Regions from separate parts of the Citrobacter sp. RHB25-C09 genome, predicted to be linked through region 3. Evidence: riboswitches for the same ligand, from Rfam matches in the RefSeq annotation. Region 3 holds a riboswitch; each other region holds the start of a gene.
The links. A riboswitch is a leader RNA that binds a small molecule or an ion and turns the genes downstream of it on or off. The one in region 3 is predicted to bind thiamine pyrophosphate.
Positions count from the first base shown of each region.

Region 1: it holds a riboswitch for thiamine pyrophosphate, as region 3 does, so the genes downstream of both, thiC (phosphomethylpyrimidine synthase ThiC) here and thiM (hydroxyethylthiazole kinase) in region 3, are expected to answer to the same signal.
Region 2: it holds a riboswitch for thiamine pyrophosphate, as region 3 does, so the genes downstream of both, thiB (thiamine ABC transporter substrate binding subunit) here and thiM (hydroxyethylthiazole kinase) in region 3, are expected to answer to the same signal.

Region 1 is NZ_CP057483.1:4,068,761-4,076,934, reverse strand. It holds gene thiG (thiazole synthase) at 1-63, opposite strand, end outside; gene thiS (sulfur carrier protein ThiS) at 65-265, opposite strand; gene thiF (thiazole biosynthesis adenylyltransferase ThiF) at 249-1,004, opposite strand; gene thiE (thiamine phosphate synthase) at 997-1,632, opposite strand; gene thiC (phosphomethylpyrimidine synthase ThiC) at 1,632-3,530, opposite strand; TPP riboswitch at 3,617-3,769, opposite strand; gene rsd (sigma D regulator) at 3,822-4,310, opposite strand; gene nudC (NAD(+) diphosphatase) at 4,408-5,181, shown strand; gene hemE (uroporphyrinogen decarboxylase) at 5,223-6,287, shown strand; gene nfi (deoxyribonuclease V) at 6,297-6,968, shown strand; gene HVY19_RS19250 (YjaG family protein) at 7,010-7,600, shown strand; gene hupA (nucleoid-associated protein HU-alpha) at 7,787-8,059, shown strand; gene HVY19_RS19240 (DUF1481 domain-containing protein) at 8,072-8,174, shown strand, end outside.
Region 2 is NZ_CP057483.1:844,869-853,042, reverse strand. It holds gene leuD (3-isopropylmalate dehydratase small subunit) at 1-166, shown strand, start outside; gene HVY19_RS04050 (sugar efflux transporter) at 264-1,442, opposite strand; gene sgrT (glucose uptake inhibitor SgrT) at 1,552-1,674, opposite strand; gene sgrR (HTH-type transcriptional regulator SgrR) at 1,768-3,423, shown strand; TPP riboswitch at 3,456-3,583, shown strand; gene thiB (thiamine ABC transporter substrate binding subunit) at 3,616-4,599, shown strand; gene thiP (thiamine/thiamine pyrophosphate ABC transporter permease ThiP) at 4,575-6,185, shown strand; gene thiQ (thiamine ABC transporter ATP-binding protein ThiQ) at 6,169-6,867, shown strand; gene HVY19_RS04020 (DedA family protein) at 6,937-7,704, opposite strand; gene araC (arabinose operon transcriptional regulator AraC) at 7,790-8,174, opposite strand, start outside.
Region 3 is NZ_CP057483.1:2,762,463-2,770,636, forward strand. It holds gene HVY19_RS12940 (polysaccharide export protein) at 1-473, opposite strand, end outside; gene thiD (bifunctional hydroxymethylpyrimidine kinase/phosphomethylpyrimidine kinase) at 872-1,672, opposite strand; gene thiM (hydroxyethylthiazole kinase) at 1,669-2,457, opposite strand; TPP riboswitch at 2,489-2,585, opposite strand; gene HVY19_RS12955 (RcnB family protein) at 2,831-3,157, shown strand; gene HVY19_RS12960 (fimbrial protein) at 3,207-4,175, opposite strand; gene HVY19_RS12965 (fimbrial biogenesis outer membrane usher protein) at 4,189-6,675, opposite strand; gene HVY19_RS12970 (fimbria/pilus periplasmic chaperone) at 6,690-7,373, opposite strand; gene HVY19_RS12975 (fimbrial protein) at 7,438-8,025, opposite strand.

The sequences.
Region 1 (8,174 bases), 1.3 Mb from region 3:
GGCGAATTTTCCCGTTCCCGTGAAAAGATGCGAATCAAAAGTCTTATCGGCGATACATAACATCTCAACCTCCTGCAATTACCTGAAAAAGCAGGATGTGGTCATCTTCCTGCACGATGTGTTGCCGCCACTGTTCGCGCGGCAGGATCTGTTGATTCAGCGCCAGCGCAGCGCCCGGTTTGAGCTGATTTAACTGAACCAGCAGGTCGTGTACCGATAGTTCATCTGCACATTGCATCGGTTCATCATTAAACTGAATGCGCATCTCGGCCTCCGCATACCGGACAGCCGCTGGCACGCTGCAAAGCCAGCGAACGCCACTGGCTGGTTTTACCATCAAACAGGCGCAATTCACCGCCAGGCGTTGCCATGCCGCTCAGCAATTTAATTGCCTCCAGCGCCTGTAGCGTTCCCATCACCCCAACAACCGGGCCGACGATGCCAGCAGTGCGGCAATTGCGCTCTGGCTCCTCGTCGTCCGGCCACAGGCAGCGGTAGCAGCCTTGTTCCCAGGGCGGCGTGAGTACCATAAGTTGGCCGCCAAAACCGACAGCGCTGGCGGTAATCAGCGGGGTATCGTTTGCCACACATGCCGCGTTGATCTCCTGGCGTGTGGCCATATTATCGGTGCAGTCGAGTACCACATCGGCTTGCGCGATGGCATGGTTGAGGGCATCGCCCGTTAAACGCTGTTGTAGAGCCACCAGCGTGATATCTGGGTTAAGCTGCGCCAGTCGCTGCTGCGTTACCTGCGACTTGGCTTGGGCAATATCCTCAGTGGTGAACAGGATCTGCCGCTGCAGGTTGCTGATATGCACCTCGTCGTCATCGGCCAGGACCAGCGTACCGACGCCCGCTCCCGCCAGATACAGCGCGGCGGGGGAACCTAAACCGCCTAAGCCAATAATCAGTACACGGCTTGCAAGCAGTGCTTGTTGGCCTTCAACGGCGATTTCGGCCAGCAGGATCTGGCGGCTGTAGCGCATAAAGTCACGATCATTCATCGCCCGCTCCTGCTATCGCCAGTAACTGCGCCGTGGCGGCTTGCCAGTCTGCCGCCTGGGTGATGGCGCTCACTACGGCAATGCTCCCCACGCCGGTAGAAAGCACGTCCGGCGCGCGTGCCAGGCTAATGCCGCCAATGGCGACGGTGGGGTAGTCCGCAAGTCTTTCGATGTGGCGAGCTAACTGCGCCAGCCCCTGCGGCGCAGAAGGCATCTGCTTAGTTTGGGTAGGAAACACATGCCCGAGTGCGATATAGGACGGTCGGGCAGCAAGCGCGACGTCAATCTCCATATCATCGTGCGTCGAGACGCCCAGTCGCAGCCCTGCCGCCTGAATCGCATTAAGATCGGTGGTTTCCAGATCCTCCTGACCCAGATGCACACCGTAGGCCTTGTGCTTAATTGCCAGTCGCCAGTAATCATTAATAAAGAGCCGGGCGTCATAGCGACGTCCCAGTTGAATGGCCGCGACCACATCAGCCTCAACCTCTTCATCGCGTTTATCCTTGATGCGAAGTTGAATCGTGCGCACGCCAGCCTCCAGTAAGCGTGCGATCCATTCCACGCTATCAACAACCGGATACAGCCCTAAACGGAAGGGCACGGTGGGAAAATCAGGCTGATACATTACGCCTCCTCTTTTTTGAGGTAGATTTCGCCGCCTCTGGCGCGAAAATTCTCCGACATATCCGCCATCCCCACTTCGATGGTCTGTGCGGCGGCATAGTTGCGGACTTCCTGACTGATTTTCATTGAGCAGAATTTAGGCCCGCACATCGAACAGAAGTGCGCGACTTTACCGGACTCCTGCGGCAGGGTTTCATCGTGATACGCGCGGGCGGTAAACGGGTCGAGTGCCAGATTAAACTGGTCTTCCCAGCGAAATTCGAATCGCGCTTTAGACATGGCGTTGTCGCGGATCTGCGCGCCAGGATGGCCTTTCGCGAGGTCGGCGGCGTGGGCGGCGATTTTGTAGGTAATCAGCCCCTGCTTCACATCTTCTTTGTTTGGCAGGCCGAGGTGCTCTTTTGGCGTCACGTAGCAAAGCATCGCGCAGCCGAACCAGCCAATCATTGCCGCGCCAATGCCGGAGGTGAAATGGTCATAGCCCGGCGCGATGTCGGTCGTCAGTGGCCCCAGGGTGTAGAACGGCGCTTCGTGGCAGTGCTCCAGCTCCTCGGTCATGTTGCGGCGGATCATTTGCATCGGCACGTGACCCGGGCCTTCAATCATCACCTGCACATCGTATTCCCACGCGATTTTAGTCAGTTCACCCAGCGTATGCAGTTCGGAGAACTGCGCCTCGTCGTTGGCATCCTGAATCGAGCCGGGGCGCAGGCCATCGCCAAGAGAAAGTGACACGTCATAGGCGGCGCAGATTTCGCAAATCTCACGGAAGTGCTGGTAGAGGAAATTCTCTTTGTGATGGGAAAGGCACCACTTCGCCATGATCGAACCGCCGCGCGAGACGATACCGGTCAGGCGCTTCGCGGTCATCGGCACGTAACGCAGCAGCACGCCGGCGTGGATGGTGAAGTAATCGACCCCTTGTTCCGCCTGTTCCAGCAGCGTGTCGCGAAAGGCTTCCCAGGTGAGATCTTCGGCGATCCCGTTAACCTTCTCCAGCGCCTGGTAGATCGGCACGGTACCGATAGGCACCGGACTGTTACGTAAGATCCACTCACGGGTTTCGTGGATATATCGTCCGGTGGAAAGGTCCATCACCGTATCCGCGCCCCAGCGAGTCGACCAGACCAGTTTTTCCACCTCTTCTTCGATGGAGGAGGTGACCGCCGAGTTGCCGATGTTAGCGTTGACCTTCACCAGGAAGTTGCGGCCAATGATCATCGGCTCGGATTCCGGGTGGTTGATATTGGCGGGAATAATGGCGCGACCGGCAGCGACTTCGTCACGAACGAATTCCGGCGTAATATTTTCCGGCAGGCGTGCGCCGAAACCTTCCCCCGGATGCTGGTGGCGTAACACTTCGCTGCGGATACGCTCGCGCCCCATGTTTTCGCGAATCGCAATAAATTCCATTTCCGGGGTCACGATCCCCTGGCGGGCATAGTGAAGCTGGGTAACGCGGCGTCCTGATTTGGCGCGTTTTGGTGTCAGCAGGCCAGTGAAACGCAGTTCGTCCAGACCGTCATCGGCCAGACGTTCCTTCGTGTACGCTGAACTGCGGTCGTTCAGTTCTTCGCTGTCGTTACGGGCGTCAATCCACGGCTGGCGCAATTTTGCCAGGCCCTGTTGCACGTCAATCGTCACGTCAGGATCGCCATACGGGCCGGAGGTGTCGTAAACCGGAACCGCTTCGTTCTCTTCGAACTGCGGGTTCTCTTTGCTGCCGCCGATAAGCGTTGGACTCAACTGGATTTCCCGCATCGGTACGCGGAGATCGGGTCTGGAGCCGGGAATATAAATGCGTTTTGAGTTGGGGAAAGCAGTGCCTTCCAGGGTATCGATAAAGTGTTGGGCCTGTGCGCGCTGTTCGCGGCGGGACAATGGTGTAGTGGCAGACATAGCTCATTCCATAAAATTAAGGACGTGGCTTGCCAGACGACGGATGGAGTAATGGATGTGCGCCGCCCGTGAAGGCTGGTGCATAAAGCAGAATTACTCTTGTTCCCTTCGCAGGTATTAACCTGATCAGGTTCCGCGGATCCCGAATTAACGGTCTCAGCCCTTTCCACTTATTCCTTCGTGCTGCCCTGAGGCATTACGTCGGCTTAGGTGAAAAACAGGCACTCCGACAAGATAACTTCCCCTCCTGAGAGGGGGACATTTGTAAACTACGCGTTAACTGCGCAGAACTCAAGCAGGCCGTTTGATTTTGGCGTTCTCATGCATGGCCTCAAATACCAGCATAATCAGCTTGTCTTCCAGCACGAACCGGGCTTCCAGCGCTTCGCCGATATCCGACAGTGCCTGTTGAAATTCAAGGCAATTATCATGATCGATTGCGGTTTCCAGGCTGGAATCGTAGTAGTCCATGATGTGTTGCGTATTGGCTTCCAGCAGCGGCCAGATCTTTGTCGCTGCTAAAAGCTGACCGTTCCCTTCCAATTTATGCAGAATACGTTCATAAATACTGAAGTGTCCGGTGGAGAGGTAATCGACCAGGCTCTGGCAAAAATCATCCAGCGCTTTTTCATTCAATCGCATGTACGATTCTTTACCAGGTCTAATGCCAACCAGATTGTTGTAAGCCACGAGCAGGTGCTTACGTACATGCAGCCAGCGATCAACCAGTTTATTACTTCCACCGACGCGTTCTGTCAGGTTTTCCAGCTGGTTTAACATGTTCGACTCCAGAAGTTTAGATTTTAAAACTGCTCACTCAAAAATTGTAAAAATTATGTTAGCAACATGCCAGTGAAGCTAAGGTAGTGCAAGAGCTATGGATCGTATAATTGAAAATTTAGATCACGGCTGGTGGATCGTCAGTCATGAACAAAAATTATGGTTGCCCGGTGGAGAATTACCACATGGCGATGCGGGAAATTTCGATCTTGCGGGGCTGAAAGCACTGCATATCGGTGAGTGGGAGGGGGAACCTGTCTGGTTAGTTCATCAGCATCGTCGTCATGATATGGGCTCCGTCCGTCAGGTTATTGATCAGGATGTCGGCTTGTTTCAACTGGCGGGGCGGGGCGTACAGCTGGCGGAGTTTTATCGTTCGCATAAGTTCTGTGGCTATTGCGGGCATACCATGCACCCCAGCAAAACCGAGTGGGCGATGCTCTGCAATCACTGCCGGGAACGCTACTACCCACAAATTGCGCCATGCATTATTGTCGCTATTCGGCGTGACGACTCGATTTTACTCGCTCAGCATACCCGTCATCGCAATGGCGTACATACTGTACTCGCCGGGTTTGTTGAGGTCGGTGAAACCTTAGAACAGGCGGTTGCGCGTGAAGTGATGGAAGAGAGCGCGATAAAAGTTAAGAATCTGCGCTACATCACCTCACAGCCCTGGCCTTTTCCCATGTCATTAATGACCGCGTTTATGGCGGATTACGACAGCGGCGAGATCGTCATCGATCCGAAAGAGCTGTTGGAGGCCAACTGGTATCGCTACGACAATTTACCGCTGTTGCCACCGCCGGGCACCGTCGCACGGCGCTTGATCGAAGATACGGTGGCAATATGTCGGGCTGAATATGAATGACATGGTAAACTGACGGCCTGACGCAATAAGGAACTGCAAAAATGACCGAACTGAAGAACGATCGTTATCTGCGTGCGCTGCTGCGCCAGCCCGTTGATGTCACCCCGGTATGGATGATGCGCCAGGCGGGCCGTTATTTACCGGAATATAAAGCCACCCGCGCACAGGCGGGCGATTTTATGTCACTGTGCAAAAACGCCGAGCTGGCCTGTGAAGTGACGCTACAGCCGCTGCGCCGATATCCGCTTGATGCGGCGATCCTCTTCTCGGACATCCTGACCATTCCGGATGCAATGGGACTTGGGCTTTACTTCGAAGCCGGAGAAGGCCCACGTTTTACCGCGCCGGTCGCCAGCAAAGCTGACGTGGAAAAATTACCGATCCCCGACCCGGAAGATGAGCTGGGTTACGTGATGAACGCGGTGCGCACGATTCGTCGTGAACTGAAGGGCGAAGTGCCGCTGATCGGCTTCTCCGGCAGTCCGTGGACGCTGGCAACCTACATGGTGGAAGGCGGCAGCAGCAAAGCGTTTACCGTGATTAAAAAGATGATGTATGCCGATCCGCATACGCTGCATGCGCTGCTCGACAAACTGGCGAAGAGCGTCACGCTGTATCTGAACGCGCAAATCAAAGCGGGTGCCCAGTCGGTGATGATTTTTGACACCTGGGGCGGTGTGCTGACCGGACGCGATTATCAGCAGTTCTCCTTGTATTACATGCACAAAATTGTTGATGGCCTGCTGCGTGAAAACGATGGTCGGCGCGTGCCGGTAACGCTGTTCACCAAGGGCGGCGGACAATGGCTTGAAGCCATGGCGGAAACCGGCTGCGACGCGCTGGGACTGGACTGGACGACAGATATCGCCGATGCACGCCGTCGCGTAGGTGACAAGGTGGCGTTGCAGGGCAACATGGATCCGTCGATGCTTTATGCCTCTCCTGCCCGTATCGAGGAAGAAGTGGCGTCTATACTTTCTGGTTACGGCCAGGGCGAAGGCCACGTTTTCAACCTCGGTCACGGCATCCACCAGGACGTGCCGCCAGAACATGCTGGCGCATTTGTGGAGGCGGTGCACCGGCTATCCGCGCAATATCACCGCTAAGGGGAAACTATGGATCTCGCGTCACTACACGCTCAACAACTTGAACTAGCCTCATCGGTGATCCGTTCGGATCGGCTTGATAAAGATCCACCGGATCTGATCGGCGGGGCAGACGTCGGGTTTGAGCAGGGCGGTGAAGTGACGCGAGCGGCAATGGTACTTCTGAAGTATCCCTCGCTTGAGCTGGTGGAATACAAAGTGGCGCGCATCGCCACCACCATGCCCTATATTCCAGGCTTTCTCTCCTTCCGTGAATATCCCGCGCTGCTGGCAGCGTGGGAACAACTTTCGCAAAAACCCGACTTACTCTTCGTGGATGGTCATGGCATTTCCCATCCGCGCCGTCTTGGCGTTGCCAGCCATTTTGGGCTGCTGGTGGATGTTCCTACCATTGGCGTGGCGAAAAAGCGCCTGTGCGGCAAATTTGAGCCGCTCAGCGCCGAGCCCGGCGCGCTGGCACCGCTGATGGATAAAGGCGAGCAGCTGGCCTGGGTCTGGCGCAGTAAGGCGCGCTGCAATCCGTTGTTTGTGGCGACGGGGCATCGCGTTGGGTTAGACAGCGCGCTGGTATGGGTACAACGCTGCATGAAAGGCTATCGTCTGCCGGAACCAACCCGCTGGGCGGATGCTGTCGCTTCCGGGCGTCCGGCGTTTACGCGATGGCAGGAAATTCAGCCCTGATTGATGTACACTGCCGCCAATTTCCGATTCGAGAATTCATCATGTTACAAAACCCGATTCATCTGCGTCTTGAGCGCCTGGAAAGCTGGCAGCACGTCACTTTCATGGCCTGCCTGTGTGAGCGCATGTACCCGAACTATGCCATGTTCTGCCAGCAGACAGAATTTGGCGATGGACAGATCTACCGCCGTATTCTGGATCTCATCTGGGAAACGCTCACCGTCAAAGATGCGAAAGTCAATTTCGACAGCCAACTGGAGAAATTCGAAGAGGCGATCCCGGCGGCGGATGATTACGATCTGTACGGTGTTTATCCGGCTATTGACGCCTGCGTGGCGCTAAGTGAACTGTTGCACTCGCGGTTGAGTGGTGAAACGCTGGAACATGCTATTGAAGTCAGTAAGACATCCATTACGACTGTTGCGATGCTGGAAATGACCCAGGCGGGTCGGGAAATGACGGATGACGAACTCAAAGAAAACCCTGCTGTTGAACAAGAATGGGACATTCAGTGGGAAATATTCCGACTTTTGGCTGACTGCGAAGAACGCGATATTGAGCTGATAAAAGGGCTCCGCGCAGACTTGCGTGAGGCGGGCGAGAGTAATATCGGTATAAATTTTCAGCAATAAGACACGAAAACGTGATTTAACGTCCGATTTGTCGCACCTGGAGGCTTCCCATCGGCCCCCCGTCTGGTCTACATTTGGAGGGCGAAAAAAAGTGGCTATCGGTGCGTGTATGCAGGAGAGTGCTTTTTGGGCATTTCCGTCGCACTCGATGCTTAGCAAGCGATAAACACATTGTAAGGATAACTTATGAACAAGACTCAACTGATTGATGTAATTGCAGACAAAGCAGAACTGTCTAAAACCCAGGCTAAAGCTGCTCTGGAATCCACTCTGGCTGCTATTACTGAGTCTCTGAAAGAAGGCGATGCTGTACAACTGGTTGGTTTCGGTACCTTCAAAGTGAACCACCGTGCTGAGCGCACTGGCCGCAACCCGCAGACCGGTAAAGAAATCAAAATCGCCGCAGCTAACGTGCCGGCGTTTGTTTCTGGTAAAGCACTGAAAGACGCAGTTAAGTAAGACCGCGTGGCTGTGAACAGTTTTAACGAAGGGGCGGTTTCGCCCCTTTTGTCCGTCTGGCATCGGGTGTCGATGCTGGCGGGTGCGCTGTTGCTGACGGCCTGTAGCTATAACT
Region 2 (8,174 bases), 1.9 Mb from region 3:
TCTGGAAGCGCAGGTGGTGAAAGCAGGCGATAAAGCCTACAGCTTCCATATTGACGACTTCCGCCGCCACTGCATGCTGAATGGTCTGGATAGCATCGGACTGACGCTGCAACACGAAGAGGCGATAGCCGCTTACGAAGAGAAGCAGCTAGCGTTTATGCGTTAAACTCGCAATGCCGGATGGCGCTGCGCTTATCAGGCCTACAGGACGGTGCCATTTGTAGGCCGGATAAGGCGTACGCCGCCATCCGGCATTCCGCAAATCAAACGTCCTTCACCCGCCCGGTCATTACCAGCGTAACGAGAGAAATTGCGGCGATCACCCAATAGACCGCAAAGTGACCGTAGCTTTGTGCCACCGCCCCTTGAATCACCCCCGCCAGAATAACGCCTGTCGAAATACTGTTGGTAAATAAGGTGGTGGCAGAACCTGCCCTACCCGGCATCAGATCCTGAAACCAGAGCATCCCAATACCCGCGATAATGCCGATAAACACCGCGTTAAAAAGTTGCAGGGCCAGCAGTGCAGTCTGGCTATGAAAGAAAATCAGACCGAGATAAAACAACACGCCAGCCGCGACGGCGGTCACCATCATCCGACGTTTGCCCAAGCGTTTGACATAATAGCCTGCGAGGATCATCGCCGGGATCTCCAGCCCGGCAGCGGTGCCCATCAGGATGCCGGCAAGTTTATCCGGCAGTCCAAGCTCCGCACTGATCCATAACGGCATATCAATGATGTACATGGTGTTGCAGGTCCACATCAGGGTGGAGGCGATAAACAACATCCGCACGTTTTTATCCTGCCAGCCGCCAACCTGAGTGACCGGCACATCCGCCTGCGGCTCAACCCGCGCTACCGAGGGCAGCATAAGCGCAATCAGCAGGAAACTGATGGCGAAAATCCCGGCGGCAATCGCAAACATCACCGTAAAGCCATAATTTAACGCCAACATGAAGGCCAGCGGCGGACCAATGACCCATGCCAGCGAAAGTTGCGCACGCATGACTGAGCTGAACATCACCACTTCGCGCGCCGAGCTATCGGCGTATTCACGCGCCAGTGCAAACAACTGCGGCATGGCCGTATTCGCCAGCGAGGCCAGCAGTACGCCGCAGGTGATCAGTGTGAGGTAATGACGATTAAAGGCAAACAGCAGCGCATTCCCGATGGCCATCAGGCAGCAAAACATAATGAGCTTGCGGCGGTCACCCTGGCTGTCGGAGCGTTTAGCCAGCGCCAGGCTGACCCCAATCCCGGCAATGGCGTTAACCGTGTAAAACAACCCAACCCAAAACGGCTGCGCACCCACCTCGCGACTGAGAAACAGGCTCAGCGTCGGTGCCTGCAATGCGCCAGCGATACCCATCATAAATGCGACCAGCATAAACGCTGCGTAAACACCGTTGAGACGTCGTCCCATCGTCATTAACCAGAACATAGTGGAATCCTTTAAGCACAACGGAAGCAAAAAAAGCCAGCAGAGAGGATCTGCTGGCGGGTGATTTTACACCAATACTCAGTCACACATGATGTCTGCAATTCAGAGGTCAGGCTGTCACCTCCCACTGCATCAGTTCTTCCAGCATCTTTAAGCGCTGCGGCGCGCTCGGCCAGGCCAACCAGGACAACCCTTCTGTCGCGGTAAAGTACGTTTTAAAGAACTGGCGCATTGATGACCTCTTCATTGTGCTTCATCGGATTCTATTATTGGCCTAATATAGGGATAATAAAATTGCTGAGTTTTTGGCGGGAGTTCCCCTTTTATGTCCTCAGGTCGGCTGCAACAACAGTTCATTCGTTTATGGCAATGCTGCGATGGTAAAACGCAGGACACCACGCTTAATGAGCTTGCAGACCTGCTCAGCTGCTCACGACGCCATATGCGAACGCTGCTCAACACCATGCAGGAACGCGGCTGGCTGACGTGGGAAGCTGAAGTCGGGCGCGGAAAACGCTCACGTCTGACCTTCCTCTATACCGGGCTGGCGCTCCAGCAACAGCGGGCGGAAGACCTGCTGGAACAGGATCGCATTGACCAACTGGTGCAACTGGTCGGCGACAAAACCGCCGTGCGCCAGATGCTTATTTCTCATCTGGGCCGCAGCTTTCGCCAGGGTAGACACATCCTGCGCATTCTCTACTATCGCCCGATGCCCAACCTGCTACCGGGCACGGCTCTGCGTCGCTCAGAAACGCATATTGCCCGCCAAATCTTCAGTTCGTTAATCCGCGTAAATGAGGAAAAAGGGGAACTGGAAGCTGATATTGCCCATCACTGGCAGCAAATTTCCCCATTACACTGGCGATTTTTCCTGCGACCGGGGATCCAGTTTCATCATGGCCGCGAACTGGAGATGGACGATGTTATCTCTTCACTTACGCGGATTCGGACGCTACCGCTTTATACGCACATCAGCGAAATTGTGTCGCCAACACACTGGACATTAGATATCACGCTTTCCCAACCGGACCGCTGGTTTCCGTGGCTGCTCGGTCAGGTGCCCGCAATGATTCTGCCGCGCGAGTGGGAGACGTTGAACAATTTTTCCAGCCATCCCATTGGTACCGGCCCTTATGCGGTAATGCGTAACACCCGCAATCAGCTCAAAATTCACGCCTTTGACGACTACTTTGGCTACCGTGCGCTGATTGATGAAGTTAACGTCTGGGTCCTTCCTGATATTGGCGAGGAACCGAACGGCGGTTTAACGCTGAAGGGGCCGGTGGAAGACGAAAAAGCCATTGAAAGTCGCCTGGAAGAGGGGTGTTATTATCTCCTCTTCGACGCCAGAACCCATCGGGGCGCAAATAGTGAGGTCCGGGAATGGGTAAGTCGGGTTCTGTCACCCAGCAATTTACTCTATTGCGCCGACGAGCAGAACCAGCGGCATTGGTTCCCTGCTTACGGTCTGCTCCCCCGCTGGCACCACGCGCGCCCAGGACACGGCGAAAAACCCGCCGGGCTGGAAACCCTCACGCTGACCTACTATCGCGAACATGTTGAGCATCAGATCATTGCACAGATCATGAGTCAGTTACTGGCTGAACAGCAGGTTAAGCTGGAAATCCAGGAGATCGACTACGATCAGTGGCACGCCGGGGAAATTGAAAGTGATATCTGGCTGAACAGCGCCAACTTCACACTCCCGCTGGACTTCTCATTATTTGCGCACCTGTGTGAAGTTCCGCTGTTGCAAAACTGTATCCCAATAGACTGGGAAGCGGATGCTACACGCTGGCGTACTGGTGAGATGAACCTGGCAACATGGTGCCAGCAGCTGCTTGCCAGCAAAGCAATTGTACCGCTGATCCACCACTGGCTGATTATTCAGGGACAGCGCAGTATGCGTGGTTTACGCATGAACACCCTCGGCTGGTTCGACTTTAAATCAGCGTGGTTTGCGCCACCAGACCCATGATTGCTGCTTAGCAACAAAATCATTACACTAGGCCGTTCTCAACGGGGTGCCAGATAAAACTACGCAGAAGCAGCGTGAAGAATGATGCGTAGGGGCTGAGAAATACCCGTCGAACCTGATCCGGATAATGCCGGCGAAGGGATTTGAGGCTAGCGCTCAAAATCCTTTGCCACCCATCTATTGAGGTGCAAAGTGTTAAAAAAATATCTTCCATTCTTACTCCTGTGTGCAGCGCCCGCTTTCGCTAAGCCCGTGCTTACCGTCTATACCTACGACTCGTTCGCCGCCGACTGGGGCCCTGGTCCGTCAGTCAAAAAAGCCTTTGAAGCCGACTGCAACTGCGAACTGAAACTGGTCGCGCTGGAAGATGGCGTTTCGCTGCTCAACCGTCTGCGCATGGAAGGGAAAAACAGCAAAGCTGACGTGGTACTGGGGCTCGACAATAACCTGGTTGAAGCAGCCACGCAGACGGGTCTGTTCACAAAAAGCGGCATCGCCAGCGACACCGTCAACGTACCTGGCGGCTGGACGAATGACACCTTCGTGCCGTTCGATTACGGCTATTTCGCCTTCGTTTACGACAAAAACAAACTCAAAAATCCACCGAAGAGCCTGAAGGAACTGGTGGAGAGCGACCAGAAGTGGCGGGTGATTTATCAGGATCCGCGCACCAGCACGCCGGGACTCGGCCTGCTGCTGTGGATGCAGAAAGTCTATGGCGATAAAGTACCGGAAGCCTGGCAGAAGCTGACGGCCAAAACGGTCACCGTGACCAAAGGCTGGAGCGAAGCCTATGGTCTGTTCCTGAAAGGGGAAAGCGATCTGGTGCTGAGCTATACCACCTCCCCGGCTTACCATCTTATCGAAGAGAAAAAAGATCACTACGCTGCCGCGAACTTCAGTGAAGGCCATTATTTGCAGGTCGAAGTGGCGGCACGGACTGCGGCAAGTAAACAGCCGGAACTGGCAGAGAAATTCCTGGCGTTTATGGTCTCACCCGCATTCCAGAACGCGATCCCGACCGGCAACTGGATGTATCCCGTAACAAATATCCCTCTTCCAGCCGGGTTCGACCAACTCACCAAACCCACCACCACGCTGCAATTTACACCAGCCGAAGTGGCAGCTCAGCGTCAATCATGGATTAGCGAATGGCAACGCGCCGTCAGCCGTTAATTCCTGGCTGGCTGATTCCAGGGATATCCGCCGCCGCGCTGATGGTGGCGGTGGCCCTTGCCGCGTTTCTGGCACTATGGCTCAATGCGCCGCAGGGAGAATGGTTCGCGCTCTGGCAGGACAGTTACCTGTGGCACGTAGTGCGCTTTTCCTTCTGGCAGGCGTTTCTCTCCGCCGTGCTGTCGGTGGTGCCCGCGATTTTTCTTGCCCGTGCGCTCTACCGACGCCGTTTTCCTGGGCGTGAGATGCTGCTACGCCTGTGCGCAATGACACTGATCCTGCCGGTGCTGGTAGCGGTCTTTGGCATTCTCAGCGTCTATGGTCGTCAGGGCTGGCTGGCCTCACTCTGGCAGCTTTTCGGCCTGGAATGGACGTTTTCCCCCTACGGGCTCCAGGGCATTTTACTGGCGCACGTCTTTTTTAATCTGCCGATGGCCAGTCGCCTGCTGTTGCAGTCGCTGGAAAATATCCCCGGCGAGCAGCGTCAGCTTGCTGCGCAGCTTGGCATGCGCGGCTGGCACTTCTTCCGCTTTGTCGAGTGGCCCTGGCTGCGTCGGCAAATCCCCCCCGTCGCCGCGCTGATCTTTATGCTCTGTTTTGCCAGCTTTGCTACCGTGCTGTCACTCGGCGGCGGCCCGCAGGCCACCACCATTGAACTGGCGATTTATCAGGCGTTGAGCTTTGACTACGATCCCGCGCGAGCGGCAATGCTGGCGCTGATCCAGATGGTGTGCTGCCTGATGCTGGTGCTGTTCAGTCAACGCCTGAGCAAAGCCATTGCACCGGGCAGCACGCTGGTTTACGGATGGCGCGATCCCGAACAACGTCTGCACAGTCGAGTGTCCGACACCGTGCTGATCGTTCTCGCGCTCCTGCTGTTATTGCCTCCGCTGCTGGCGGTGATCGTTGACGGGGTGAATCGTCATCTGCTCGATGTGCTCAGCCAACCGATATTATGGCAGGCGATCGGCACCTCTTTACGCATTGCACTGGCAGCGGGCCTGCTGTGCGTCATCCTTACCATGATGCTGCTGTGGAGCAGTCGCGAACTGCGTGCGCGCCAACATTTGCTGGCAGGACAAACGCTGGAACTCAGCGGCATGCTGATCCTCGCAATGCCGGGTATTGTGCTGGCAACGGGCTTTTTCCTGCTGCTCAACAACACGATTGGCCTGCCAGAATCGGCTGATGGCATAGTGATTTTCACCAATGCGCTCATGGCGATCCCCTATGCAATCAAGGTGCTGGAAAACCCGATGCGTGACGTTACCGCCCGTTATACGATGCTCTGCCAGTCGCTGGGCATTGAGGGCTGGAAGCGGTTAAAGGTGGTAGAACTGCGCGCGTTGAAGCGCCCGTTGACGCAGGCGCTGGCCTTTGCCTGTGTTTTATCCATTGGCGATTTTGGCGTGGTGGCCCTGTTTGGCAACGATGATTTCCGCACCCTGCCCTTTTATCTGTATCAGCAAATTGGCTCCTATCGCAGCCAGGACGGCGCGGTGACCGCGCTGGCGTTGCTAATACTGTGCTTTATCTTATTTACCGTCATTGAGAAGTTACCGGGGCGACATGCTAAAACTGACTGATATCACCTGGCTTTATCACCATTTGCCGATGCGCTTTACGCTATCGGTGGAAAAAGGGGAACAGGTGGCCATTCTGGGACCGAGCGGGGCGGGGAAAAGCACCCTGCTGAATTTAATCGCCGGTTTCATCTCCCCGGCCAGTGGAAGCCTGCAAATCGAAGGTGAAGATCACACCTCAACGCCGCCTTCTCGTCGTCCGGTTTCGATGCTGTTTCAGGAAAATAACCTGTTCAGCCATTTGAATGTACAGCAAAACATTGGACTGGGACTGGATCCCGGGTTGAAGTTAAGCGCCTCGCAGCGTGAAAAGATGCAACACATCGCTCGGCAAATGGGGATAGGTGAGTTAATGCAGCGTCTGCCCGGCGAGCTTTCCGGCGGTCAACGCCAGAGGGTTGCTCTGGCACGCTGTCTGGTACGCGAGCAACCGGTGCTGCTGCTCGATGAGCCATTTTCCGCACTTGACCCCGCGCTACGCCAGGAAATGCTCACGCTGGTGAGCGACGTCTGCCGCGAGCGGCAGTTGACCTTGCTAATGGTTTCTCACAGTGTGGAAGATGCGGCGCGTATTGCTCCGCGCTCAGTGGTTGTCGCAGACGGACGGATCGCCTGGCAGGGAGAAACGGATGAGCTACTCAGCGGCAGGGCCAGCGCCTCGGTATTGTTGGGAATAAGGGGTTGAGTACGTTGCCGGATGGCGGCTTCGCCTTATCCGGCCTACGACAGCGCGGCCTGTTGGCCGGATAAGGCGCTAAAAGCCCACAACTTTCTGCAAGATATCGATGTACATCGGCATTAGCGGATGACGTATCAGCATCACCAGCGCCACCATTCCCGCGCCGAAAACCACCGGAGCCAGAACGAACAGACGCCCTTTTGGCAGATAGCGCGTTAAGCGATCGGTCGCCGCTTTGCCACTGCGCCACAGACGCCAGAACAACCAACCGCCCACCCACAGCAATATAGCCGTTGCCAGCAGCAGCCATTTAAATTCGCCGCTTTGCATACCCGCCGGGATATCAATCGCTGCCCCAGCCAGTATCCCCGGGAATAAGTAAAACGGCGGCCAGAGCAGGCAGCCGACAATGTTGGGCGTGATGAACTTGCGCACAGGGAGATCGAGCATACCGGCGACCATTGGCACCAGCGGACGCGTGGGTCCCACAAACCGCCCCACCAGGATCGTGAACATGCTGTGCTGATGCAGGGCATGCTCGGTTTTATCGAGCAGTGCCTTGTTCTTTTTCATGAACGACCAGCGATGCAGCGGCTTTTTAAAGCGCCAGCCCAGCCAGAACGAGATCCAGTCTCCGAGCAGACAACCTATCGTACCCGCCAGCCACGCATGCCAGAAATTCAGCTCGCCGCTGCCGATTAACGCACCCAGTCCGGCCATCATTACCGTACCGGGTAAAATCAGACCGACCAGCGCCAGTGATTCCAGAAAGGCCACCAGCGCCACAGCAATCAAAGAGTACATGGCCGACTGGAGAATAAAGTGTTCCAGCAATGCTTGCATAATTCGCCCGTCAGATTTACGAAGCTGGGATTCTGCAAACCAGGAGTTGCTTCGTCAAGACACTATTTATCTGAATAGTTACAGGTTATGACATCTTAACCGACACATCATTCACTTTTTCCTCACATCCGGCGCGGAACTCGCTCGGACTGGCCCCGGTACATTTTTTAAAAACCCGCGAAAAATAGAGTTGGTCATCAAAGCCAACATTGCGCCCAACAGTGGCTATCGGCATTCGCGTCGTGCTGAGCAGCAGTTTCGCCTGGCTGATGCGTTGATCTTCACGCCAGCTTAATACGCTGATCCCCAACTGCTGGCGAAACAGATGCGACAAACGCGACGGAGACAGACACACATGCTGGGCGACGCTGGCAATATCAAAATGGCTGTCCGCCAGATGGTCGCTAATATACTGGCAGGCATCACGCACGCGATTATCCATCGGTGGATGCAGCGATTCGTTGATTGCC
Region 3 (8,174 bases):
GGGCTTTCGATGACATTTTCCAGGCGGTCCGTAATGGCTTCGCGAACCTGAGATACGGTTTTTCCGGCAACCTTAAGTTTCCCCACGTACGGGTAGAAAATCGTTCCATCGGAATTCACCCAGTTTCCGGTATCGCTGGCACTGCGATATTGTCCCGCAGGTGTGGTTAACTCTGGGTGATCCCAAACGGTAATTGTCAGAATATCACCAGGACCGATTTGATATTCCCAACGTTTCAACTGTTCATCCAGCTTCGTGTTAGGCTGAGATTTCATCAGTGCCGGGCGCAGTGAATCTATTAAAGAAGGCGTTATTGAATAAACATCGATCCGCTTATCAATATCTTCATTATCATTTGGCTGATAAATCATATTTTTTTGCGAAAGACTAAGGTGCTGCCCAGGAAAAAGGACGCACCCTGTCAACTGACTCATAGCAATGATCAAAAAAGGGAAAAATATTTTATTTTTCATTTATATATACTGTTGTGTATGTTCTTTATTTGGTGTTGGAGTTTTGTTGCATTAGCGCGCATGGGGAAGAGTCAAAATATTGATTCCCCTATTAGTTAACTTAACTGAATTTAATGAGCAAATATATTAATAAAATCCGATATTACCCAGTGATAAAACAGGCAACATTGATTAGTTTATTGTATATTAATGATTCGCTTTAACGAATGCGGCGGATAATAATTGCTAAAATCCGCAAAAGCAATTTGTTTGCAAGTACATAGTTCAATCGTAAGTAATTATTAAAAACAGCTCACATATTAACAAGGATTACTGCCACGTACTTTACATGGCAGCTATATTTCAATTCATTAATTTTTACAATCAACGACGTAAAGCACATGTTGAAATTATTGACGCTACCACCAGGCGTGAAAATGATGGACGGGGCCAATACCTTCCCCGACTTCCAGCGTATCCGCCTGGGCAAGCGCGGCAGAGAGCCAGACTTTCGCTTCCTGAACGGTATCCTCCCATCCGGCATGACGCGGACGTAAAGCGGCCAGTGCCGCCGACAGTGTACAGCCGGTGCCGTGGGTGTTTTTGGTTATCACGCGCGGCGCAGTAAAGCGCTGTTCACCGGAAGCAGTAAAGAGCCAGTCAGGGCTCTGTTCATCATCCAGATGTCCCCCTTTCATCAGCACGGCACCGCACCCCATTGCCAGCAGTGCTCGCCCCTGTTCCAGCATCTCTTTTTCTGAACAGGCGTGTGGTGCATCCAGGAGTGCGGCAGCCTCCGGCAGATTCGGTGTGATGATCGACACCCGCGGTAACAGGCGGGTACGCAACGTCGCAACAGCAGATGGAGAGAGCAGTGGATCGCCACTTTTTGCCAGCATGACCGTATCGAGTACCACACTCTGCACCTGATGACGCTGCAAACGCTCCGCAACAGCTTCAACAATATCCGTTTCTGCCAGCATCCCGATCTTGGTGGTATCAATGCGAACGTCGCTGAACACTGAGTCGAGCTGGGCAGCAACAAAATCGGGTTCGATCCGGTATACCGACTGAACGCCGCGCGTATTCTGCGCCACCAGCGCCGTAATCACTGAGCAACCGTAAGCGCCAAGAGCAGAAAATGTCTTAAGATCGGCCTGAATGCCCGCGCCGCCGCTGGGGTCAGTGCCGGCGATGGTTAACGCATTGATTCGTTTCATAACTGCACCTCCGCATCCAGGTTGTAAAGCGCATCAAGAAACGCCGGAATAAAGCTGCCCGGCCCGTGACATTCCGCCGTTGCGCGCTCACCGGCCTGTTTCATCCAGCTACAGCCTGAAGCCACGTTTTCCAGCAAATTACCCGGTAGCGCGCAACAGGCCGCAACTACCGCAGAGAGCGCGCATCCAGTGCCGACGACTTTCGTCATCATAGGGTTCCCCCCTGACACGGCGATGGTACGCTGGTCGTCTGTGACGTAATCCGTTTCACCTGTCACCACCACGATAGCCGCAACCTGCTTTGCCAACGCTTGTGCAGCGGGTAAGGCCGCAATGGCGGTATCCGTCGTATCGACACCGCGCCCACCGGCTGCCATTCCTGCCAGCGCGAGAATTTCCGACGCGTTGCCACGAATGGCGGCTGGTTGTAAAGAAAGCAGCTCAAGACAGAAGCGGCGACGAAAATCGAGTCCGCCCACCGCAACGGGATCCAGCACCCACGGCGTTTTTCCGGTATGCGCCTGTGTAACCGCCGCGTGCATTGCCGCTGTTTGTGACTGTGTGAGCGTGCCGACATTGATCAATAGCGCATCGGCCACGCTGGCAAACTGTCTGGCTTCTTCAGGTTCAATCACCATTGCCGGTGAAGCGCCCAGCGCCAGCAGCGTATTGGCAGTGAAGCTCTGTACAACATCATTGGTCATACAATGCGTTAAGGGTGAAAGAATACGGAATTGTTGCAAGGTACGAGCCGCCAGGGTGCGGCTGTGCAGGTCAGGCTGCATGATTACGCTCCTGCCCGCGCGAAGAAGTGACACGAGCAGTGTCTGACTTCCCTACGCTGGCATTATCCAGATCAGGTGGTACGGGTATTTCTCAGCCTTCGCAAGGAAGGGCACCCCGAGTCAAACTACATAAAAGAGATGTAGTGCATGCAGCCTAAGGTAATCAAAACCCTATTGCAAGGGCTGAAAGGGGCAGGTAAATCTCCACGACCAATTCCGGATATATTCTATATTGAAGGGGGAGAGAGAGCGTAAGGTTACATTTGTTACGATATTTATGGGAATTTCACAATCACGTGCTTGTCAGGTGTATTGCATCACGGGAAAGATACACAACTGATTTAGCAGACTTAACACTGGAGAGCGTAGAAGTATGAAAAATAAATGGGTGCTGGGCACGCTGTTCCTCCTGTCCAGTACGGTGTGGGCCGCACCTGCTGCAACTGCTGCCACCAAGGGGATCGATCAATACGAACTCAGCAGCTTTGTCGCCGACTTCATTCATTTCAAACCGGGCGATACGGTGCCGGAAATGTATCGCACCAGTGAATACAATATCAAACAGTGGCAATTGCGTAATTTACCTGCACCGGACGCCGGAACGCACTGGACTTACATGGGGGGCGCGTATGTGCTGATCGGCGACGCTGATGGCAAGATCATTAAAGCCTATGATGGCGAAATTTTTTATCATCGCTAAAAAAACGCACCCGCATAAGGGTGCGTAAATGGTCTGCTTTGAACACGTTTTAATGATAATCGACAACCACTTTCACTCTGCTCATGGCTTCACCTGCCGTCACTTTCCCTTCATAGGTTCGAGTTCGTGCGTAGATATTTATTGGCACGGTGCCTCCCGTAACTGCTGACGACGTGTAGGGGTGGGAACTGCCATATCCAATACTTGTCGTTCCATCCATTGATAGCTGAAATCCCACCGCACCTGCACTGGCGGAAGATGTGCCATAGTCATTGGTCAACGTCACGGCATCCGTCGCCAATGGACTGATCGGTTCAAAATAGAACACAACGTTATCCGGGGTAAATTTCAGACTTCCTGAACCGCTCCCCTGACAGGTAAATTGTACGGGATGAAGTTCGAACGGCTTTTTATTCAGGTCGTTGATATTTATAGTGCCCAAATCAATCTCCTGGTCACCAAACGCACAGGTCGTAATATCGAGATCCATAAGAAAATTGATGGTGTAATTGATTTTTTTGTCCAGAGCGCAGTTTGTGACATTCCCCTGGCAATAATCCAGATTCAACGTGGTCACTAACGGAATAATGGCCCCCGGCAGTATCACCTTTGCGCCGCCAGGAGAGTCAGCCTCCACGATGGAATAGTGAAGGACTAACCCTGCCATATCGAAAAAATCTGACAGCGTATATTTCGCTTTTGCCGGGATCTGGCTCTGTTGCTGATAGTCAACGCTAAAAGAGATAATGTAGTATTTGCTGCCCACCCGAAAGGCAAATTTATCGCTCTGAATGATGGCCATGACTGCCTTCAACCACGCATTCACGGTCGAGTTGCAAGACAATACAATCGTGTCATTCTGACCCGCCGCAAAAAGCCCGCCGTCAAGGGTGCCCGTCATGGCATTCGGGGTGAACGTATATTCTCCATTAATGCTATCCGGTGGAATAAAGTCACATTTATCGGCCTGCGCCCAAAATGAGCACAGGGTGAGCATCGCGAAGAGTATCCATTTCATCGTCATGATCCTTTTATTGGCAGGTATAGGTCTTGTTTGCATCAATCTCTTTATTGAAAGCGATAGTGCAGTAACGTCCCTGCTGTTTATCAACGGCGACCTTGATTATTTCCGGCACATCATTGGTTCGAATAAATAACCGGCTGCCCTGGCCAACGACGCCGATGTTATTGCCCTGTTGATCTTCTACCTCGTAGCCGAAGGTCAAAGGAGAACCATCCGCTTTGAGCGCTCTGAAATACCAGGGTTTGCGCTGATCGGTATCGAACCGCGCTTTAACAATAGCCCCGCGATAGGGAGCAACGCTTTTGCGGTTACCTTGCAATTCGGTTTCACTGTGCGTATTGGAAATATCCAGAGTAAGACGGTTCTCGCGATAGGCGCTTAAGCCGTCGTAGAGCACCATGCCTTTGGCATTGGTCATCCGATATTTCTGTCCATTGATATAAGCGCCTTCCAACCCCGGCGCTTCAATGATTGCAAACGTATCGGAAAGACGGTTGGCGAAATTCACGCCATCAGACCAGGCAACAACGCCTCCCGAAACGCTCACACCGCTCTGCGTATAGTCTGACGACTGGCTATAGCTGCCGCTTAATGTTGCCACGGGTGCCCGCCAGGTAAGGTTCGTTCCGGCGGTTGTTTCACTGTCCTGTCGCTGATGACTCAGGTTTACACCATAAGCAAACTGGTCGCGCTCGCCCGCAGTACCGGTCAGCCCGGTGTTATTTGACGCGAAGCCGCCCTCATCAAAAGTGGTGGAGTTCGAGAGATACAGTTGGCGCCTGGACGCAGACACACCATCGCCCCAGTCAAAGGGAATCGAAATGAAGAGGTTGAAACGCTTATCTTCATGATGATCTTCGTCGTAGGTCTGACTGGCAGACAGCGTATAGGTCAGTCGTTGCCAACTGTTGGAATAGCTCAACTGATAGTCTTTGCTGTTACCATTGCGCCCCCAGTAATCACGCCACAGAGTACTTAATGAAAAAGTCCCCCAGCGCTCAGGAAGCGGCTGGCTGATATTGGCGGAGAAACTGTTCTTACGGCCAAAATCATACTGATAGTAATCAGCAATATCGTAGATATCATTCTCGTCGCGCTGGTAGTTATTTTTGTTATTTGCCCAGACATGATCGTTAAAGGTGCGATAATCACGGGACGAATAGCGATACGCCGCCAGACCAAAACGCGTTCGGGTTTGCGAGAGATATTTATTCCACGCTATCTGATAGCTTTGTCCGTTAAAAACATCGCCATTGTCTTGTTTACTGTACGCCTGTGTGGCGTCGAGAGAAACGGCGCCAATACGCGTATTCCAACCGGTGCCCAGTGTGAACGCATTATAATTATCCCCCAGCATCGTGCCACCGTAGAGGGTCAACAGGTTATTGAGGCCATACTGATAGCTGGCCTGCACAAAATCACTTTGATGACTTGCACCTTCAATATGACTATGACCGGCAACGAAATCGTATTTCGCTACGCCAGGCTGGAGCATATTGGGAACAGATGAGTAAGGGACCAGATAAGTGATAATGCTGCCATCAGCTTCTTTGACACTAACGTCCAGATCGGCTCCACCGCCTGCCAGTTGCAAATCTGCAATCGCAAACGGTCCCGGCGGCACCTCTTTCTGGTACACAATAAAGCCGTTTTGCTCAATCGTGACCAGGGCGTTGCTTTGCGCGATCCCTTGCACGACGGGCGTAAAATTCTGCTTAGAGTTCGGCAACATTTGCATGTCGCGATACAGGCGGATCCCGCGAAAGCGAACTGCATCAAAAATATCAGATGACGTGTACATTTCCCCTGCGCGTAGCGTTCCAGTAATTTCCGGGATCCCGCGTTCCAGGTAGAGCGTATTACTCTTCCATTCTTCGCTATTATCGTCAGTTTTGCTGTAACTGGCGTCCGAATGCAACTGCCAGCCAAGCAGGTTCAAGCCACTATTAAAACGAGCGAACGTATTCTTACTGTTACCTGCATTTTTATAATCACTGTAGTACTGACTGACGTAATACGAGGTATACAGTGCATTAATACCGCGATCCCAGTTTTCCGGCTCAACGTAGCCATACTCCCGTTCGTTCACCCAGGCCTGAGGCACATTCAGGTCGAGGCGAAAACGGCCAATATCAAAAACATAATCGCCACCCTGCACAGCAGCTTTTAAAGGCACGCACCGACTTTCGTTAACCGTCTTAAGGTTCTCCGTTTTTATGCCCAGTTGTTGCAGGATATCCAGCGTTAAACAGGTATTGTCAGGTTCATCCTTAACATTTAACTCGTATTTGCCGCCCCACTCATTATTCACATAGAGGTCTAAACCGTAGCTGCCGGGCATAGGCTTTTCAGCATCTATGATAAAACGACTCCTTTTTTCGCCTTTCAGCCCCCCCATCATAAAATGGGTATCAAACGTCTCCTCCTCCGCAAACAGAGGAGACGAGAAAAGCAATATAAATATCGCAGAAGCTAGCGGAGTTTTCCGTAACATGGCCACACCTCATATTATTTAACCCGCACCATATCGCTGACATAATTCCCACGATCGTCAATAATAGTGATGTTATAATGACTGCTGGAACTGGATTTCAACGTAACAGATTGACTGGACAAAGGCGGTAGCAAAATGGTTTTGGCATTAAGCTGAACATTATGCACATCAATTTTAGGGACGGTGATCCAGTTAGCCGTGTCATTTTTAATTTGCATTGCGCCCTGTTTTTTTATCAAGGCGATTTTTTTAATACTATCTTGCGTTACCGTTGCAATACCTTTCGGCCGATATACCAGTTTTAAGCGGTTCTGCATGGCAAATTTCAGGGTGTTTTTCCCTTCCTGCTCGCTGACATTCGGCGGAATATCCAGCACGTTAAAATAGAAAAGGCTTTCTTTGTCGGCAGGTAACGAATTAGGCATTTTCTTGATTTTAATTTGCTGCCCTGATTTACCTTTAATGCGTACAACGGGAGGGGTCAATAAAAATGGCACCTGGATTCTTTCAGGCGGGATCGTCGTGTCGCCATCGTCAATCCAGGACTGAACCAGAGACGCTTTACTGCTCTGGTTCATCAGTTGCACGATAATTTCATTTCTCTCTGACGGGTAAATAACGCGAGTACCATAAATGACAACATCCGCGTGAGCGGGAAGCATAAGCGCTAGCAGGCTCGATAATAAAATCCGTTTCATATGTACGACCTTTATTTCAGATCGCTATTGCCGGAAATAGCCGACAATAGCGTAACGTTGCATACTAATCAGTTTCAACGGTAAATTTGATCGTTGATTTTACATCGCCGGCTTTGACTACCTGCGCCAGTCGTGCCCAACGGGCATCAAATTTGAGTGAATATACCACGCCACCGTCACCCGATGCCGTTCCGGTCAAACTGCTGACATCGACAATCTGGTTTTTTTGCGTAATTTGTACGCTTGCGGAATCGGTATTATGAAAATCTACCGCGAAGCCGACCCCGGTGGTATCGCCGCTATCATCCTGCAACAGCCCCGAATGGGTGTCAGAAAATAGAGTGGGATCAAAGGTAATTTGATTAAGCTTAACGCCGTCAGGACAAACGATCTCCAGCACATCCCCTTCGTTATTCCACTTTGTTGTATCCACTGCGCCGATACCTAACTTATAAACGTCAGAGGTTGAAATAACACCCATATCAATAGTTGCTGAATTGCCGCCATCGGAACTAAAGTGGCAGGAAGAACCTTCCACGGTGGCTTTAATTACCAGTTGGCCATCCTCAGTAACAACATTGGTATCCGCTGCGTTTGCCATGCCTGAAAATAATAATGGGAGAAATACTGTGAAAATAACGGACTTCTTCATAAGTTCATCCTTATAAATAGTTATCAGAAAGAATCCTTTTAATTGTGACAATTTGAAAGTCTCATGAAGATAACGTTAAGGCAATGTAAATGACTAGTTTTATTGACTTAACGCAAATAACATAATGCATTATATTGATGAATGATAAT